DNA from 2 places in the Shewanella sp. VB17 genome. Region 1 is predicted to be linked to the other one. Evidence: riboswitches for the same ligand, from Rfam matches in the RefSeq annotation. Region 1 holds a riboswitch; the other holds the start of a gene.
The links. Region 1 has a riboswitch for cyclic di-GMP ahead of HQQ94_RS07340 (glycosyl hydrolase family 18 protein). Riboswitches for the same ligand answer to the same signal wherever they lie in the genome.
Positions count from the first base shown of each region.

Region 2: another riboswitch for cyclic di-GMP. It lies ahead of HQQ94_RS12240 (glycosyl hydrolase family 18 protein); the one in region 1 lies ahead of HQQ94_RS07340 (glycosyl hydrolase family 18 protein).

Region 1 is NZ_JABRVS010000001.1:1,724,394-1,729,324, reverse strand. Features, by position in the region: gene HQQ94_RS07340 (glycosyl hydrolase family 18 protein) at 1-2,441, opposite strand, end outside; cyclic di-GMP riboswitch class I at 2,594-2,711, opposite strand; gene HQQ94_RS07335 (phytochelatin synthase family protein) at 2,989-3,786, shown strand; gene HQQ94_RS07330 (aminopeptidase P family protein) at 4,028-4,931, shown strand, end outside.
Region 2 is NZ_JABRVS010000001.1:2,850,805-2,855,735, forward strand. Features, by position in the region: gene nadA (quinolinate synthase NadA) at 1-48, shown strand, start outside; gene HQQ94_RS12240 (glycosyl hydrolase family 18 protein) at 114-2,729, opposite strand; cyclic di-GMP riboswitch class I at 2,812-2,899, opposite strand; gene HQQ94_RS12245 (RHS repeat-associated core domain-containing protein) at 3,116-4,372, opposite strand; gene HQQ94_RS12250 (RHS repeat-associated core domain-containing protein) at 4,435-4,931, opposite strand, start outside.

The sequences.
Region 1 (4,931 bases):
GCACTGCTCATCAGTAACCATTGATCTGCTGTCACACTCGGTTCATTAGCGCGAGTCCAATATTTAGCCTTCCAGACTACACATTGATGGCTAACAATATCATCGGTGTTATAGACCTTTGTGGAAACCCAAGCTGGATAATTATCAGCATCGGGATCAATAATGTCACAATCATTAGGTAATGCAGCTTTCACTGTCAATACTGTTTGAGCCGATGCATCCAAACTGCCATCAGAAACCAAGAGGCTTAAGGTGTAAGTACTATCTTCTGCCACATTCGGCGCCGTCACGACTAAAGTATCAGAGCTGTCACCTGTGACTGTTAAGCCTGCTGGTACCGTCCAGTTATAGGTCAAGCTATCACCATCAGGATCGCTGGCATTGGCTTTAATCGTCACTTGTTTAGCTGAATTTACTGATACATTCGCATCAAGTAGCACCTCAGGAGCTCGATTAGCTTGAGGCGCCATATTAATGACAGAAGTTGATGCACTACCAAATAAACCTTCAGGATCTGTTACTGTCAATGAGAACTCATAAACAATATCGGTAACGGTTATCGGTAAAGTGAAACTCACTTGTGCCTTATCCACATTACCTAACACTAAAACAGGACCCGATATTTGTGACCATGCATAAGTCAGCACCTTATTTTCAGGATCGCGAGATAAGCTGCCATTAAGAGTCACATCAACAGGCCCTGTTACTCGCTGCGCCATTCCAGCATTGGCAATTGGCGCCTTATTCACAGGTGGAATTGTGTCATCTCCATGACCTAAACCTTCATGCATGGCATTGAGAATATCACCATTATCAGCATCGATTTCCCAAGCAAATAACCCACCTAACTGATGCCTTGTGACATACTGACCTTTGGCTTTAACAGAGCGAGGATCATCGAAAGTAATTAAATCACCCGTTGATGGTTTAAATACATAAGGCGCCTCAGCAACTTCATCATATTCGTATTGCCATTCACCAGACATATATTCATTCACTATCTGACGATAATCGACAACGCCACCTTCCCAAGTTCCTTTTACTTTTCCTGTTGCTGTTCCCGTAAATGGATTGCCATCTTGATAATCATTAACCCCAGTCCAACCACGGCCATACATGGCCGTACCAATCACTATTTTTTCTGGTGTCACCCCCTGTGCTAACAGTTTGTTTACGGCTATCTCAGTAGTGTATTCAGTCTCTGGTTTCCAGCTTGCGGCATAAAGCGCAGTCTGATGGTTTAAATCAGTATTAGACCATCCTCCGTAGAAGTCATAAGTCATCAGAAAAATATGATCCATGTATTGCTGTGCATCTTGGTAATCGACTATCGCAATTTTATCCGCACCCGCACTAATCGCTGAGGTTAACTGGTAATCCCTTCCGGTTTCAATGCTTAACTCATCAAGCATGGCACGTAACTCTTTCATCAGTAAAACATAGGTTTCACCGTCTGTTTCAGGATCGCCTAAGTCAGGATTCGCCCCTTTGCCACCAGGAAATTCCCAATCGATATCAACCCCATCAAAAAACTTCCAAGTCTGTAAAAACTCTTTCACTGAAGCGACAAAACGATCACGCTTAATTTTATCGCCCAAAAAGTAAAAAGGATCAGATAAGGTCCAGCCGCCAACAGAAGGAAGAATAATAAGATCAGGTTGTGCCTGTTTAAGGGCCATTAACTGGCCAAAATTGCCCTTATAAGGGTCTGAATATTCGCTGACACCTAACTGAGGCATTTGCAGCGCAGCCCACGGATCGTGAATCGCCACCTTAAAATCTTCACGGCCACTACAAGCACGCTGCAGCGATTGAAAACTCCCTTCTATTTCTTTCAAACTGTCATTGATGCCATCACCGCCACAAATAGGCGTGAAACCATAAAGAATATGAGTGAGATTCTTGGTCGGAACCTTATCTAACGGGAATTGGCGGCCATACACCCCCCACTCAACAAAGTAGCTGCCAACCACCTTGCCAGATTGATTAGTATAAGGTTGATTGTTTTCACCAAACTGAGTATCGAGCGGCAATAGATGACTACCATCGGTGTCAGCAACAATAATGGATTTCTCGTCACTTAACGTACAGCCGTCAACATCACATAACGCCACCTGCATTTGATAACGCCCACCTTGGCGCACATTAAAATTAGCGACCCCAGAAGCCGTTGATGCTCCAGACCACACCTCAACCCCATCAAGTAACACTTTAGCTCTATCACCGAGTGAGCCACTCCACAAACTCCAACTAACAGAGACCTCGGCGGCATCCTTAACCGTCACAAGTTGGTTATATGCAGAAGCAGATTGATTGACTTCTATAATCGAAAATTTTGTTTCACCCCAGCCGATAGTCGGTTTTCCAGGGGCGGCATACACTGATGTTGAAATCCCCCCTACAACGACTAACCCAGCCATGAATAGTTTTGTATTAACCATTGGATGTCCTTATTCTGTTATTTTTATACATTCATCAAAATAAGACAAACAAAGCACCAACAGGAGTAAAGCCTATCTTGAATACCACGAGTACCTGATCCATTGACCTTATCAGTAATCTGAATCATCGAGCACTACATGAAGAAACGCCCTGTAATATCCCCACGTTCATAGATACCACCATGATTTTGAGAGCTCTCCCTCTCAAACCATCTCTTTAATTTGGAGGCTTTGCGTGCCAACTTTTATGTTGGTCTGCCTTTATATAGATACATGTTAGCGATAGGATGACAACGCTGTCAGCCATTATTAGCATAGGTAATATTTGATAAAATATGCAATGTCACATGCTTACTTTTATGTAAATTGATGATTTATTAGCATGCTAAACAGCCTTTAAAAAGCCGCAGAGATACCTATTAGACCAACAAAAATTAATCTAAATGAATAAAATTTAATTGGTAAATTAAGTGGTCATTCTTAAAAATACCTCTCGATAATTAGATCATGCCTGTCAGCACAGGTATTCACTTTAATGAGACTTTAGATGTTATTAAAAAAGAAGCGATACTTAGCCCCTCTGACTTGCTTTATCTTGTTATTATCACAAGCTCCAAGTTTTGCAGGCGACACTCTAGATTGGGCTAGCCAAGAGGGAGTCAGCCGGCTCAGCGCTGCCAAGATAAAACAAGATTTTTTCCATTTAGCCCCTCAATTTGAAGGACAATCAAATAAGACCTTCTGCGGTGTGGCTTCTATGGTCATTATTGCTAATACCCTGCGATCTTCCCCGGAAAATACCGACATTCCTTTAGATAACAGTCGCCTCACTCAAGCTGAAGGCGCTTATTTCCCCAAAGGCGTCAGTCCCCTATTTCATCGCTACAGCCAAGAGTCGATACTCAAAGAGAGCAACAAAACACGGGCACAGATATTAGGTGAGCCTAAAATTAAAGGCGGAAAACACGATTACGGTATGCAGCTATCTGAGATCACGGCGCTGGCCGAATCTTTAGCCCTAAAGGTTCAATCCACCAATGTCATGCCAAAGCAACTCGACGATGCTAATTATGTCCTATCAACCAAGGAACAACTCAAACGTGCCCTTGAGCAACCCGATAGCTATGTGATCGCTAATTATTCTAGAAAGACCTTAAATCAACAGGGTAGTGGGCACTTTTCACCTTTAGCCGCCTATGATGAAACATCCGATTCATTTCTTATTATGGACGTATCTAACACCTATCAAACATGGGTATGGGTCAGCACACACGATCTATTGCAAGCAATGGCAACTCAAGATCAAAATAAAACCCGTGGTTTTGTGATTATCACAGAAGCTTAACCTTACTCTGCCCACTATTTTCGTGTTAACAATCATTCGAAAATAGTGGCAAAATGTCGCTAATTGCAACCATTATTCGCGAAAAAAGCTTAAGTAGCTGACATATACGCTAAATCTACATGAAAAAAATCACGCTTGCGTCACTTCCCTAGTCTAATGTTAGCTGCGATAATCATAGGCAATGCTAACCCCTGCTGATCAACATCCCATATCCACACGTTCAGCCATCACTGGAGCTAATATGATACCTACCATTGCCTCACGCCTCGATGCTGTGCGTCACGACATGGCCCAAGATAACCTCGATGCGTTTATTATCCCACGGGCCGATGAGTATTTAGGTGAATATGTACCAGAACGTAATGAACGCTTGCAATGGATAAGCCATTTCACAGGCTCAGCAGGAATGGTTATCGTATTAAAAAATAGCGCAGCAATTTTTGTCGATGGCCGTTACACCTTGCAAGTCCGACAACAGGTAGATAGTGAACTTTTTCAATATTTAAGCCTAACTGATACTCCACAAATTCAGTGGTTAGTCGATACTTTATCGGCTGATGCCCGTATCGGCTATGATCCACGCTTACATCCATTAAGTTGGCAAAAAAAAGCAAATACTGAATTCACTAAAGCCTCAATGCAACTTATTGCTATTAAAGATAATCCTATCGACAACCATTGGCAAAACAGACCCGCGGCTTCAGCGGCGCCGGCAATCTTATTTGATCACCACAGCGCCGGAAAAACCAGTCAACAAAAACGCCTTGAGATCGGTAACATAGTTAACCACTCTGGCGCTGATATGGCCCTTATCACCTCGCTTGATTCATTTTGCTGGTTGCTCAATATTCGTGGCAGCGATGTGCCTCGCTTACCTGTTATCTTAGGCTCAGCACTACTCCACGCCAACGGTGATATGCTCGTTTTTACTCAATTAGATAAACTGCCGACAGGAATTAATACCCATGTCGGTACTGGAGTCAGCTTTAAAGCTGAAACTGAGCTAGAACCAACCTTAAAGTCGCTTTCGGGCAGTAAACTACTGGCAGATCCACACTCAGCCAACGCATGGTCACAACTGACCGCAGAACAAGCTGGTGCCAACTTAATTGCAGGCTCTGATCCCGTCTCTCTCATCAAGGCGC
Region 2 (4,931 bases), 1.1 Mb from region 1:
CTGGATTTTGCACAGATCCTAAACATGAAAGTCAAAGGCAACGCCTAGTTAAAAAATACCCCGGCTTAGACCGGGGTATGTGAACACAGCAATATTAGCGATTGATTAAGCTTTTAATCGCAAGTAGCAGGGCCAACCAGTGTCCATACTGCAGCTGTTCCTGGCTCATCACCTTTAGTCCAATAGCTCGCTTGCCATTGCTGCTGGTTATGAACAGTCATATCACCACTATTAAACACAACATCTTTATCCCACCCCAGTTGAACTTGACTCAATAATTGCCATTGATCCGCGCTACGGCTTGGCTGATTATTTTGAGTCCAGTACTTGGCTTTCCATACCAATTGATCATATTGAACGGTATCAACAGCGGTATAAACCGTACTGCTGTCCCATACAGGATAATGATTAGCATTGGGATCGGTAACGGTGCAGCTACCTCCAGTGTGGCTCGGTGTAACCGTGAGTGTGCTAACAGCACTAGCATCAAGTGAGCCATCGGAGACCAGCACACTCAAAGGATAATCTGTGCTGGTATCGACATCTGAACCTGTGAGCGTTAATGTTGCCGTGTTTGAGCCTGAGGCAGAGATCTGTGCAGGTACCGTCCAGTGGTAAGTTAATGGATCGCCATCGGGATCCGATCCCGTTGCAGTGATACTGATAGATTTTCCTGACTCAACGGTCACTGTGGGATTAACACTCACAATAGGCGCTTGATTTGGCGTGTCAGCTTTGTTGATCACCCTGACCGTGTCATCAGCCGTTAACCCTTGTGGATCGGTTACGGTTAAATTAAATTGATATTCAACATCCTCAAAGGTTTCAGTCAGTATCATTTTTGCTTCAGCTTGATTAGCCTGACTAATGCTCACGCTAGGGCCTGAAGTTTGTGTCCACGCATAAGTCAGTATTTCGTGTTCAGGATCGTAAGAACCACTGCCATTTAAGGTGATGTCTGCAGGTCCTGTGACATTCAAATCAGCACCTGCATTGGCAATGGGCGCTTTATTAGCTGGTGGAGTGGTGCCTTCACCATTGCCTAATCCTTCATGGATAGCATTGAGTATGTCACCATTATCAGCATCGATTTCCCAAGCAAACATGCCGCCCAGCTGATGATTAATTACATATTGGCCTTTTGCTTTAACTGAACGTTCATTATCATAAGTGATCAAGTCACCCGTAGAGGCTTTGAATAAATAAGGTGCCTCAGCGGTTTCATCGTAATGATATTCCCAATCACTGCCCATGTGCTTATTAACGATTTGGCGATAGTCAATAACGCCATCTTCCCATGTCCCTGCTATCTTGCCTGTTGCTGTGCCAGTAAAGGGGTTGTTATCTTGATAATCATGCACGCCCGTCCAGCCACGACCATACATAGCTGCCCCGACCACGATTTTACCCGGTGTCACACCTTGAGTTAATAGTGCTTTGACGCCTTTGTCAGTCGTATAACGGGTATTAGGATCCCAACTTGCATCGTAAAGCGATGTTTGATGCCCCAGCTCAGTATTGCTCCAACCCCCATTGAAGTCGTAGCTCATTAAGAAGATATAATCCATGTACTGCTGTGCAGCCTGATAATCCACTTTGGCTATTTTATCATCACCGGCACTAATGGCTGATGTTAATTCATAACTGCGACCAGTTTCGTCACTCAACGTATTGAGCATATTACGTAGATCTTGCATTAAGAGCACATAGGTTTGCCCATCACTACTACTGCCTAAATCACCATTAGCGCCATCGCCACCAGGAAACTCCCAATCGATATCAACCCCATCGAAAAACTTCCAGGTTTGTAAAAATTCTTTGACTGAGGCTACGAAGGTGTCTCGTTTGGTTTTATCACCAAATTGGAAGAAGGGATCGGATAAGGTCCAGCCACCAATTGAAGGCAGAATTTTTAAATCAGGGTTGGCTTGTTTCAATGCCATTAATTGGCCGAAATTACCTTTATAGGGATCAGCATAGTCGCTAACACCTTCTTGCCCTAACTGTATCGCTGCCCAAGGATCGTGTATCGCGACTTTGAAATCTTCACGTCCCTGACAGGCCTTTTGTAAAGATTGGAAGCTTTTTCCTTCTTCAATGTCTTTGAGGCTGTCGTTAATGCCATCACCACCACAAATAGGAGTAAAGCCGTATAAAATATGGGTGAGGTTTTGTGCCGGAATTTTATCCACTGTAAATTTGCGGCCATAGACGCCCCATTCAACAAAGTAAGCACCAACCACTTTACCGGATTGATTGGCATAAGGACGATTGTTTTCCATTAATGGGGTATTAAGAGGTGCGAGGTGTTTGCCATCGGTGTCGGCGACCAAAATTTCTTTCGCTGCGCTGCTAGTACAACCATCACTGTTACAAAGTTGCACTAGCATCTGATAACGTCCGCTATCCTTTACGCTAAAGCTGGCTTTTCCTGATGTGCTCGATGGGCCTTCCCACACGATGTTATCATCGAGTAACACTTGGGCGGTATCGCCCACTTCACCATACCAAATGTCCCAAGCAACAGAGACGTTAGCAGCTTCGTTAACGGTAACCAATTCATTGTAGGCTGTCGCTGTTTGGCTGATCTCAACAATGGCAAATTTAGTGTCACCATACTGAATGGTAGGGGCACTTGGAATGGCAGCTTGGATACTGGCACTAAAGGCACTTATTCCAATCGTGGATGCGACCAAAAGAGCGGTGGTTGATATTTTTGTATTGAACATAATTCGTTCCCTATTGAGTGAATAACATCAATGAGGCAATTAAACGCAAGTACAGGTTATTCTTATGATTAACAATCTATCCTGTAGTAACCCCGCTATCCTAGGTAACAATTACCCTTAGACCGGAGGTTTTGCGTCCCAGTATTTCAACTGGTTTGCCTTTAATTATAGTGAAACCCAATGACAGCGCTGTCACATGGTTGCAATCATGATATGTGCTATTAACAAATGCAAACGAATAATGCAAAAAAATTGACATATTAACCTTAATAAACATTGCGTTAACTGAAGTTAACATTTTATTACTCATGTATCTATTGTGGTTCAGTTTTTGAGTAGCACCCCTAATGTTAATTAAGGGCACCAATGAGGATACGCGATCTTACTTATTTATAGAGTGCATCAAAACCACCTCCAAATGGGGTGTGACATCGACAATGGATCATGTCGATTTCAGAATAGCGTAAACCGGCTTTTTGTAATGATTTTAGTAATTGCTTGTTAGTGGTGACTCTTCCTGGTCTAATGGCCATCACATCAATCTGACTCCTTTTGGCGGTATATTGCATTTGTTGTGCAGTGTCCTCCGGAAAATTGGACAGTAAATAAGTTTTTGATTTATGCCCTTGTCCAATGATTTCCGTGGGCAATAATGTACCTCCGGTCGCAGTTGATAAACCCGGATCGACCAGCGCCTTACCATGAGGCGCATAATAATTTAGCTTGGTATCAGCAGTGAACCCAGCCGTTGGTGAAGCCATACCGTGAGAAGTGAGCACGAGTCTACTCGAAGATTGATTAGGATCTCCTTGATACAAAAGAAAATTACGACCTACTGGCTTGCCTTTATTAGCACTTGTAATCGTACTGTTCATTCCAGTGGGGAATCGCGTTTTTGTTGATGTGAATCCTTTACTTATTCCTTTGCCAAGTCCAAAGGTCGCTAGGCCGATAACGGCGCCGATCCCTGCGTTGATCCCCGCTTGTTTGGTGTCAATACCGGTGGCCACATTTAACCCAAAATCAGCCGCACCAGAGACGACGGCGTCTGCCACCGCTAAGCCCACTTGAGCACCTGTTTTAGCCCCAACAGCGGCAGCGCCAAAACCGCCACTGATAAAGCCTAAAGCCGCACCGATCCCCACTTGCTTCCAGTCAAATTTAGTGTCAGTTGCCGCCGCGCGTATTCCTTCAGCGGCAGCGGAAATACTGGCGCCTACCACAGCGCCGACAATCGCCCCAATTAACAAGCTCATGAGCGCGAAATGACCACTGGGATCTTTCAGGTTTATCGGATCGCCCAGACAATAGGCATAAGAGTTAATCCCGCCTTTGCCAAACGGGCTCATGCTGTCACTAGCGTGAAAGCGCATCAGTGCCGGGTTATAAACACGATAACCCTTGCCTAAATGATACAATCCCGTGGCTGAATCTTGCCGCTCACCATTAAAGCCTAAGCTGTTTTTTGCAAGCGAGCTTTTGCCTGCACTGACGTTGACAATTTGCCCAGCAGCACTAGCAACCGCAGGGGAGAGTCCCGCAAGAGGTGAGGTCGCCATTAAGAGGGATGAATGTTTTATAAAGCGTCTGCGTGATTCATTGACGGATAAATTTATATGGATTTTTTTGTTAATATTATTCATGCCCAGCCAGCCTCTCTATGGATATCATTTAGTTTGTTATTCTTCGATTTTGTAAAAAACGCCTATGTGAATGGGTTAACACCAGAATAAATAAGATCAATTTTTTTAAATGGGATATTCCCTGGATAAGTCACTTCACTGATTGTGCTTCCTAGGGTGATTGCTCTTGGTTCTAGAAATTGTTGATCTCTAAAACTAAACACAAAACTATGGGTGGCACTATTACTGTATTTCTCTTCACCAAGAAATAGATTTAGATGAGCTTGCTCATTACTCATGGCATCTTTAGCTTGCGCGAGATAGACTGAGTTACTGGCTTTGACTCCACGTCTAGAATAATCTGGCGTTGCTCTGAAGTAGTGACTACCAGATATTGCCTCATAGCCTTCTTTACTTGTGTAGTGAATATAAAGTGGTTTTCCATTAAAGGTGCCGTTATTAAGATGCATATCAATACGTGGATCCTTGGCAATGCCAAATCCTTCAGGGGCCCACTTTTTAGCGGCTTTTGTGGCGCCTCGACCACTTAAGCCTATGTTTTTAACATTAGCAATACGGC